Regions from separate parts of the Rhizobium sp. NPDC090275 genome, predicted to be linked through region 3. Evidence: predicted binding sites of a transcription regulator. Region 3 holds the regulator's gene; each other region holds the start of a gene.
The links. The regulator PhoB, encoded in region 3, activates phosphate uptake and scavenging genes when phosphate is short. The targets are predictions, from matches to a motif close to TGTCATNNANCTGTCAT.
Positions count from the first base shown of each region.

Region 1: a site for PhoB is predicted at 1,449-1,465, ahead of ACIQUB_RS05990 (DUF47 family protein). Genes of this name have one in related genera too.
Region 2: a site for PhoB is predicted at 1,561-1,577, ahead of ACIQUB_RS05390 (inorganic diphosphatase). Genes of this name have one in related genera too.

Region 1 is NZ_JBIVYL010000002.1:353,159-356,196, reverse strand. Features, by position in the region: gene ACIQUB_RS06000 (acyltransferase) at 179-643, shown strand; gene ACIQUB_RS05995 (BA14K family protein) at 799-1,263, opposite strand; gene ACIQUB_RS05990 (DUF47 family protein) at 1,489-2,130, shown strand; gene ACIQUB_RS05985 (inorganic phosphate transporter) at 2,130-3,038, shown strand, end outside.
Region 2 is NZ_JBIVYL010000002.1:238,874-241,911, reverse strand. Features, by position in the region: gene ACIQUB_RS05395 (aldo/keto reductase) at 1-827, shown strand, start outside; gene ACIQUB_RS05390 (inorganic diphosphatase) at 903-1,505, opposite strand; gene ACIQUB_RS05385 (DMT family transporter) at 1,635-2,537, opposite strand; FMN riboswitch at 2,626-2,775, opposite strand; gene hupB (DNA-binding protein HupB) at 2,898-3,038, opposite strand, start outside.
Region 3 is NZ_JBIVYL010000005.1:18,655-21,692, forward strand. Features, by position in the region: gene ACIQUB_RS13870 (GcrA family cell cycle regulator) at 233-778, shown strand; gene phoB (phosphate regulon transcriptional regulator PhoB) at 860-1,543, opposite strand; gene phoU (phosphate signaling complex protein PhoU) at 1,580-2,293, opposite strand; gene pstB (phosphate ABC transporter ATP-binding protein PstB) at 2,337-3,038, opposite strand, start outside.

The DNA of each region.
Region 1 (3,038 bases), on a different contig from region 3:
CCAGGACTGCTAAATGCTCATGCGAGGAATTCGGCTCGGTAAACGCATAGCGGACAGGCTCCCTATTTTCCGTGCAACGCGTAGGCGGAAATTCGGTCGTATTACTGTGGAACTATGGCGTGGCGCGGTCCTAAAACGGGCACGCAATTGCACCTTGTCAGGTGATGGAAGGCTCGACGTGGGTTTTCGCTGGCCAGCTTACCTCGCGGACAAGACACTCGTTGCAGTTTCTGATGGAGGACAATTATCTGTCGAAGGCCACTTCACGATCTACACAGGTAGCAAAGTCGTCGTCGACCAAGGCGCTGTGCTGGAACTCGGAAGCGGGTATCTGAACAGCAACAGTACGATCAGTTGTTTCAACTCCATCAAAATCGGCCGGGATGTGATGATCGCCGAGAATGTCTCCATCAGGGATTCCGACAATCACACCATCGTCAATTCCAACCGCCCAAAAGATGGCGCGATCGTCATTGGCGATCATGTCTGGATTGGCATGAACAGTATCATTCTAAAAGGCGTCAAAATTGGCCCCGGCGCGGTGATCGCGGCCGGGTCAGTTGTCACCCGCGACGTTGAAGCGGGAACGCTGGTGGGCGGCGTACCTGCGAAACTCCTGCGCTCTAACATCGAGTGGCACTAATAGGAATATGACAACGAGGTCGTCGAAGGAAACGACATCGGATCGGATTGAAAGCGCACGCGGCAGCGACGGTTAACGCGGCCACGAAGATCACACAAAAAAAGCCTCCGGCATTGCGTCCGGAGGCATTTCCATTGCGATCGCGTGCCGATCTCTTACGGACCCACGCACTGACGGCGGGGACCATAGTTGGGCTGGTAGGTGTTGTCGGACGCGCGATAGGAGCGGTAGCGGCTATAGCAGTAGTCGACATGCGAATCGCCGGAGCGATAGCGCGGCTGAGACGCGAGTACGCCGCCGAGAATCGCGCCTGCCGCCAATCCGCCGATGATCGCGCCGGTGTTGTCGCTATGGCGGCGATAGTAACGGTCGTCGTAGCGATTATAGTCGCGGCGGTAGTAATCGCGACCACGGTCGCTGTAGCGATAGCGATCCCGATTGCCGTAGCAGTTGCGGTACGGGCCGCATCGATCGCTAAACTCCGGCTTGGGCGTATTCGGCAGGCCGGTCAGTCCATCGACCTCCTTGCCGCGTGGGTAGCGGACGTCAAAAGCGCTGGCCGGGGAGATGCTCCCCAGGCATGTCATCAACGCCACGGCGATAATGGCCAATTTCTTCATTTCAGACCTCACAATCCACAGAGATGCTTCATCGTTGTCCCACGACGAGATAACGCGCATTCCGACAACTCGTTCCAATCGCTTGGTTTTGCTCAGCATTCGCCAGCGAATGCGGCGATTTCGTGTGGTTAACCCTGCGTCCCCGAATGCCCCTCCGGCACTTTCATTGGTCCGGTCGCTGCTTTATGACACTTTTATGACAATACCCTTTCATGGATGGATATTATGCTGAGCTGGTTTCGGAAACTCATGCCACGCGAAGACCGGTTCTTCGATCTTTTCGCACAGCACGCGAAAACAGTCGTGGGTGCGGCCGAAGCGCTGAACGAACTGCTTTCCGGAAACGACACCGAGAAGCACTGCGCCCGCATCGTCACACTGGAAAACGAAGCCGATGATATTACCCGCGATGTCCTGCTTGCCGTTCGCCGCAGCTTCATCACACCCTTCGACCGGGTCGACATCAAGGACCTCATCCAGTCGATGGATGACGCGATCGACATGATGCACAAGACGGTCAAGACGATCCGCCTGTTCGAGCAGAAGAGCTTCGATCCTGTCATGCAGGAGATGGGCAAGACGATCGTCGAGGCCGCGCACATGATCGCCGAGGCCATTCCGCTCCTCGATCGAATCAATGCCAACGCCCCTCGCCTGACGGCGATCGCGGAAGCTGTGACGCGGATCGAGGGACGGTCGGACGAATTGCACGATCAGGGGCTGAAGGACCTCTTCCACAAACACGGCGCCACCAACCCGATGGCCTATATCATCGGCAGCGAGATCTACGGCGAGCTCGAAAAGGTCGTCGACCGCTTCGAGGACGTCGCCAACGAGATCAGCGGCATCGTGATCGAGAACGTCTGATGGACGCCACCCTTGCCTTCCCGCTGCTTGTCGGGCTGATCGCGGTCGCGCTGTTCTTCGACTTTCTGAACGGCCTGCATGATGCCGCCAATTCGATCGCGACGATCGTCTCGACGCGCGTGCTCAGGCCGCAGTTCGCCGTTGCCTGGGCGGCCTTCTTCAATTTCATCGCCTTCCTATTCTTCGGACTGCATGTCGCCGAGACGCTGGGGACCGGGATCATCGATCCCGCCATCGTCTCGCCCATGGTGATCTTCGCGGCGCTGATGGGCGCGATTATCTGGAACATCGTCACCTGGGTGTTCGGCATCCCCTCGAGCTCGTCACACGCGCTGGTCGGCGGGCTGGTCGGCGCTGGGCTCGCCAAGGTCGGCTTCAGCTCGATCGTCTGGAGCGGTCTCTTGAAGACCGCCGGTGCAATCGTCATGTCGCCGATGATCGGCTTTCTCCTGGCGCTGTTTCTCGTGCTCATCGTGTCATGGCTCTTCGTGCGGCAGACGCCGTTCGCCGTCGATCGCACCTTCCGCATCATGCAGTTCGTCTCGGCGTCGCTTTATTCGCTTGGACACGGCGGCAACGACGCGCAGAAGACCATGGGGATCATCGCCATCCTGCTCTATTCGCAGGGCTATCTCGGCGGCAGCTTCCACGTGCCGCTGTGGGTGGTGCTTTCCTGCCAGTCGGCGATGGCGCTCGGCACGCTGTTCGGCGGCTGGCGCATCGTGCACACGATGGGATCGAAGATCACCCGGCTGAACCCGATGCAGGGCTTTTGCGCGGAGACGGGCGGCGCGCTGACGCTGTTCGGCGCCACATGGCTCGGCATCCCCGTCTCGACCACCCACACCATCACCGGCGCGATCATCGGCGTCGGCGCGGCGCGGCGGGTGTCTGCCGTGCGCTGGGGC
Region 2 (3,038 bases), on a different contig from region 3:
ACGTCTATGGCGACGGCCGTTCGGAGAAGATCATCGCCGATGTGCTTGAGAGCCGTGGCGGCGAGCGCCCGATGGTCGCCACCAAGGCAGGTCGGCGGTTGAATCCGCATGTGGCCGACGGCTACACCAAGGCCAATCTCGAGGGCTTTATCGACCGCAGCCTGAAGAACCTCAAGGTCGACAGCCTCGACCTCGTGCAGCTGCACTGCCCGCCGACGGAGGTGCTTTACCGGCCGGAGGTGTTCGAGGGGCTGAACGAGCTGCAGAAGGCAGGCAAGATTCGCGGCTATGGCGTCAGCGTCGAGAAGGTCGAGGAAGCGCTGAAGGCGATCGAGTTCCCCGGCGTGGTCAGCATCCAGATCATCTATAATGTCTTCCGCCAGCGCCCGAGCCATCTGTTCTTCCAGGAGGCGCGGCAGAAGAACATTGCCGTTATCGCCCGCGTGCCGCTGGCAAGCGGCCTGCTCTCCGGCAAGATCAGCCGTGAGACGACATTCGCCAGCGACGACCATCGCAACTTCAATCGCCATGGCGAAGCGTTCGATGTCGGCGAGACCTTCGCGGGCGTTCCGTTCGAAGTCGGCCTGCAGGCGGTGGAAGAGGTTCGCAAGCTGGTTCCCGAGTGCGCCACGATGGCGGCGTTCGCGCTGCGCTGGATCCTGATGAGCGATGCGGTCACGGTGGTCATTCCCGGCGCCCGCAATGCCGAACAGGCGAAGGCCAATGCTGCGGCCGCCAGCCTGGCGCCGCTGACGCATGAGGTGATGGCCGCGAGCCACGAGATCTACGACCGGCTGATCGCGCCGCATGTGCACCAGCGCTGGTAACAGCTGTAGCTATTTCACCAAACAGAAATGGCCGGGCATCGACCCGGCCATTTCCTTATCTGGGCTTTGCCCGGTTTACTTCTTTTCAGCGTAAGCCTTGATGGCGGCGGCAACTTCGCCCTGCGCCTTCTCGGCGTTCTCGAAGCCGTTCAGCTCGACAACCTTGCGCTTGGCCGGCAGCTGCTTGTATACGCGGAAGAAGGCCTGCAGGCGCTCCTGCTCGATCTCCGGAAGATCAGAGATTTCCTTGATCTTGTCGTAGCTCGGATCGATGTCGCTGGCCGGAACGGCGACGACCTTGTCGTCCTGCTCACCGCCGTCGATCATCTTCAGGAGGCCGATGGCACGAACCTTGATGATGGCGCCCGGAACGACCGGCTCGCGGGTGTAGACGAGCGCGTCGAGCGGATCGCCATCACCGCCGAGCGAGCTGGTGATCGAGCCGTAGTTGGCCGGGTAGATGACCGGCATCGACTGGAAGCGGTCCACGACGATGTGGCCGGTCTTGGCGTCGATTTCGTACTTGGTGAAGCTTCCCTGCGGAATCTCGATCGCCGTGAAGAATTCCTTGCTGTCGTCCTTCGGCTGCGGATAGTCGAGGTAGGAAACATAGTCGGAAGCGGCAGCGACGCCGGCCGTGAAGAGAACGGCAGCGGCCGCGGAAATAATGGTCTTCATAAGAGATACCCCCAATTGGCATTGCGAAGAAACGCCCTCCGCCTATGGGGTTTGCATTACAGCGATGTGACATATGCCGGGCGCTCGGGACCATCCACATGACAATCTCGTGAGCGCCCGGAGCAGCGCTTATGCGGTTCCGCGCTCGCGCTTCATCTCGTGGTGCATGAGGAACAGCGAGGCGCAGAGGATCAGGGCGGCGCCGAGCCACAAATAGCCGGCTGGCGCATAGCCGAAGACCAGCCAACCAGCGAGAACGTTGAGCGGCAGCTTCAGATCGTCAAAGGGCTGAACATAGGCGGCATCGGCGGCACTGTAGGCGAGCGTCAGAAGATACTGGGCGATCGCCGTCAGAAGGCCGGCCGCGACGAGCAGCATCAATACCGTGCCTGTTGGCATCGCGAAGCCGGCCGCAAAAGCGAGACCACCGTTGACGGGCGTGAGGAGCACGAGCAGCCACACAGTGATCGTCTCCGGCTTCTCGATCCCCGTCAGGCTCTTGGTGATCAGCGACGAGGCGCCCCAGAGCAGTGCCGACAGGATCGGCAACAGTGCCGCCCAGCTGAAACCGTCCGACCAGGGCTGCAGGATGATCATTGCACCGACGAAGCCACAGGCCGTGGCGCCCCAGCGCACTGGCCCTACCCGTTCACCGAGGAACAGGCGGGCGCCGAGGATGATGAAGAAGGGCGAGGTCATGACCAGCGCGATCGCCTGCCAGATCGGCACGCTCGCGAGACCCGCAACCCAGGTCTGGACGCCGAGGGCTGCCAGCACGACGCGAACGATGTGGCGCCAAGCGTATTGAGTGCGCATCGCGCCAAGGCCAGTCTTCCACAGGAAGGGTAGCGAGAAGACGAGCGCGAAAGCGTATTGCCAGAAGGCGACCGAGGCCGACGGAAAGGCCAAGGTCATCGTCAGCCATTGGGTGACGACGTTGAGAACGGCAAAGGCGATGCCGGCAAGCACCATCCAGCTTGCGCCGGCGAGTGCACGCGATGCGGATATGGAAATCTGGGTAGTCTGATTCATGTCATTCATCCGAACAAAAGGACCAACATAAATCAGGACGCATGAACGCGGGTGCCGACGCGGCGGACGATGCCGCCCCGCGTACCCTGCTCATTCTCTTTCATCCGGACTATGACCGTCGGCTCCGGAATTCAACCGGATCTGCTGACCCTTTCCACCTGAGGTAAAAAGGCGCTCGCGGGCTCAAGCTTGCGCTCTTACCGCCGGTGGGGAATTGCACCCCGCCCTGAGAACGATCCATGCGTAATTCAAACCGGCAATCGCGGCAAGTCTCGCAAATGCGAAAAGGGTCCGGCTTTCGCCGAACCCTTCGAATACTTGTGCTGCCGGTCTCGTTGCCCGGCTGCCAAGCAAATCCAATCAGCCGTTGACGGCTTCCTTCAGGCCCTTGCCGGGCGTGAACTTCGGCACGTTGCGTGCCGGAATGTCGACTTCAGCGCCGGTCGACGGATTGCGGCCCTTGGTGGCAGCGCGATGGGAAACGGTGAAGCTACCGAAACC
Region 3 (3,038 bases):
TGCAGAAATGACTCTACCACCCAGCAAGTTGGGGAAAACCGAGAAATCGATTCGCCGCGATTCAACCGACTCTTGTCACGGAGTCGCCCTCACTCTAGGTTAAAACTCAATTACTAGACTGCATGCGGCGGAACTAGTCACCAAAATCGAGCAAGCGTTTCTTGGTCCGGACACGTCCGTGCCATGGGTGAAGGATTCTGCCTACACCAACGCAATAAGGCGGAGACAGGGCATGAACTGGACAGACGAGCGCGTTGAAAGACTGAAGAAGCTTTGGGCCGAAGGCCTGAGCGCCAGCCAGATTGCGGCACAACTTGGCGGTGTAAGCCGCAACGCCGTCATCGGCAAGGTCCACCGTCTGAACCTGCCTGGCCGCGCCAAGGCCGGCGGCACGACGACGGCGACACGGGCGCCGAAGCGTCCGGCGGTTTCGACCCCGCGCCCCGCCAACAGCTTCAATTCCGCACGCATCTCGCCAAGCCGCGCCGTTGCCCGCCCGCAGGGCGCAGTGGCTCTCAAGGAAGAGATGGACATCGATGCGATCGAGGAAGTCCGTTACCGTCCGGCTTCCAACGTCGTCGTTCCGATCTCGCGCCGCCTCGGCCTCACGGAACTGACCGAGCGTACGTGCAAGTGGCCGGTCGGCGATCCGCTGACGGACGACTTCCACTTCTGCGGCTGCGAGTCCCCCGACAACTCGCCTTACTGCACCTATCACCAGCGCATGGCCTACCAGCCGGTCAACGAGCGCCGCAAGGCCGCCAACCGGGTCGCATGACCCGGAAAGCCGGATAAGGAACGAAAGAAAACGGGCCCTCGCGGGCCCGTTTTTCGTTGGATCGGACGGAATGGAAGCGCCTTACGCTTCCATCGAATAGCCGGCGCCGCGAACGGTGCGGATGACATCCTGCATGTTGGAGAAGTTGAGCGCCTTGCGCAGGCGGCCGACGTGAACGTCGACGGTGCGTTCGTCGACATAGATGTCATGGCCCCAGACGCCATCGAGCAGCTGCGAGCGGGAGAAGACGCGGCCCGGCGACGACATCAGGAATTCCAGGAGGCGGAATTCGGTCGGTCCGAGGCGGACTTCGCGGCTCTTGCGGTGAACGCGGTGGGTTTCGCGATCGAGCTCGATATCGCCGCACTTCAGCAGCGAGGAGAGCACTTCCGGCTTGGCGCGGCGCAGCATCGCCTTGACGCGGGCGACGAGCTCTGGCGTGGAGAACGGCTTGACGACATAGTCGTCGGCGCCGGTCGACAGGCCGCGAACGCGTTCGCTTTCCTCGCCACGGGCGGTCAGCATGATGATCGGCAGGCGCTCCGTCTCCGGGCGCATGCGCAGGCGACGGCACAGCTCGATGCCGGATACGCCGGGCAGCATCCAATCGAGGATCAAAAGATCAGGCGTGCGTTCCTGCAGCCGGATTTCGGCCTCGTCACCGCGAAGGATGGTATCGACTTCGAAGCCTTCGGCCTCAAGGTTATAGCGAAGAAGCACGCTCAGTGCTTCTTCGTCTTCAACGACTGCTACTCTTGGGATCATTCGTCTCGGTCTCCTGGGGGCGTGGGTCCGGAACGCTTATTCCGTGACCGCGCCGACGGTGTTGGCGGTGTCGTCCTTCGGACGCTCGCCTTCCGGCTGGGCGCCGGTAGCCATGTAGTAGATGGTCTCTGCGATGTTGGTGGCGTGGTCGCCGATGCGCTCGATGTTCTTGGCGCAGAAGAGAAGATGCGTGCAGCTGGTGATGTTGCGCGGATCTTCCATCATGTAGGTCAGCATCTCGCGGAACAGCGAGGTGTACATCGCGTCGATTTCCTCGTCGCGCTCGCGGATCGACTTGGCACGATCTGCAACGCGGCTGGTGTAGACGTCGAGAACTTCCTTGAGCTGGACGAGCGCCAGTTCGGAGAGATGCTCGAGGCCACGGGCGAGCTTGCGTGGAACGCCGGTGCTCTGAACCGCGATGACGCGCTTGGCGGTGTTCTTGCCGAGATCGCCGACGCGCTCGAGATCGGCCGCAATGCGGATCGAACCCATGATTTCGCGAAGGTCGGCGGCCATCGGCTGACGGCGGGCGATGGTGATGATCGCCTTTTCGCCAATCTCGCGCTCGGCGTGATCGAGGATCACGTCGTCGGAGATGACCTTCTGGGCGAGCGAAGTATCGCCGTTGACGAGCGCGCGAACAGCGTCGCCGACCATCTGTTCCGCGAGGCCGCCCATTTCGGAGATGCGGCGCGTCAGGAACTTGAGATCATCGTCATAGGCGGAATAGATATGTGTCGATGCCATGGGGCTTATCCTTGAATGTCCTGAGGTTTACCGGTTTCGGAGATCAGCCGAAGCGGCCCATGATGTAATCCTGGGTGCGCGGATCATCCGGGTTGGTGAACATCTTGTCGGTATCGTTCTCCTCGACGAGGTTGCCGAGGTGGAACATGGCGGTGCGCTGCGAAACGCGGGCTGCCTGCTGCATCGAGTGCGTGACGATGACGATCGTGTAGGCTTCGCGCAGCTCGTGGATGAGCTCCTCGACCTTTGCGGTCGCGATCGGGTCAAGCGCCGAGCAGGGCTCGTCCATCAGGATGACTTCTGGGCTAACGGCAATCGCGCGGGCGATGCACAGACGCTGCTGCTGACCGCCCGACAGGCCGGTGCCGCCTTCATGCACGCGGTCCTTGACCTCGTTCCACAGGCCGGCGCGCTGCAGGCTCTGCTCGACGATGACGTCCATGTCGGCCTTCGCCTTGGCGAGACCGTGGATGCGCGGGCCGTAGGCGACGTTTTCGTAGATCGACTTCGGGAACGGGTTCGGCTTCTGGAACACCATGCCGACGCGGGCGCGAAGTTCGACGACGTCGATATCCGGATCGTAGATATCATCGCCATCGAGCGTGATCTTGCCGGTGACGCGGCAGTTGTCGATCGTGTCGTTCATGCGGTTCAGGCTGCGCAGGAAGGTGGACTTGCCGCAGCCCGACGGACCGATGAGAGCCGTCACGGTGTTTTCGCGGATGTTCAGCTTCACGTCGAAAAG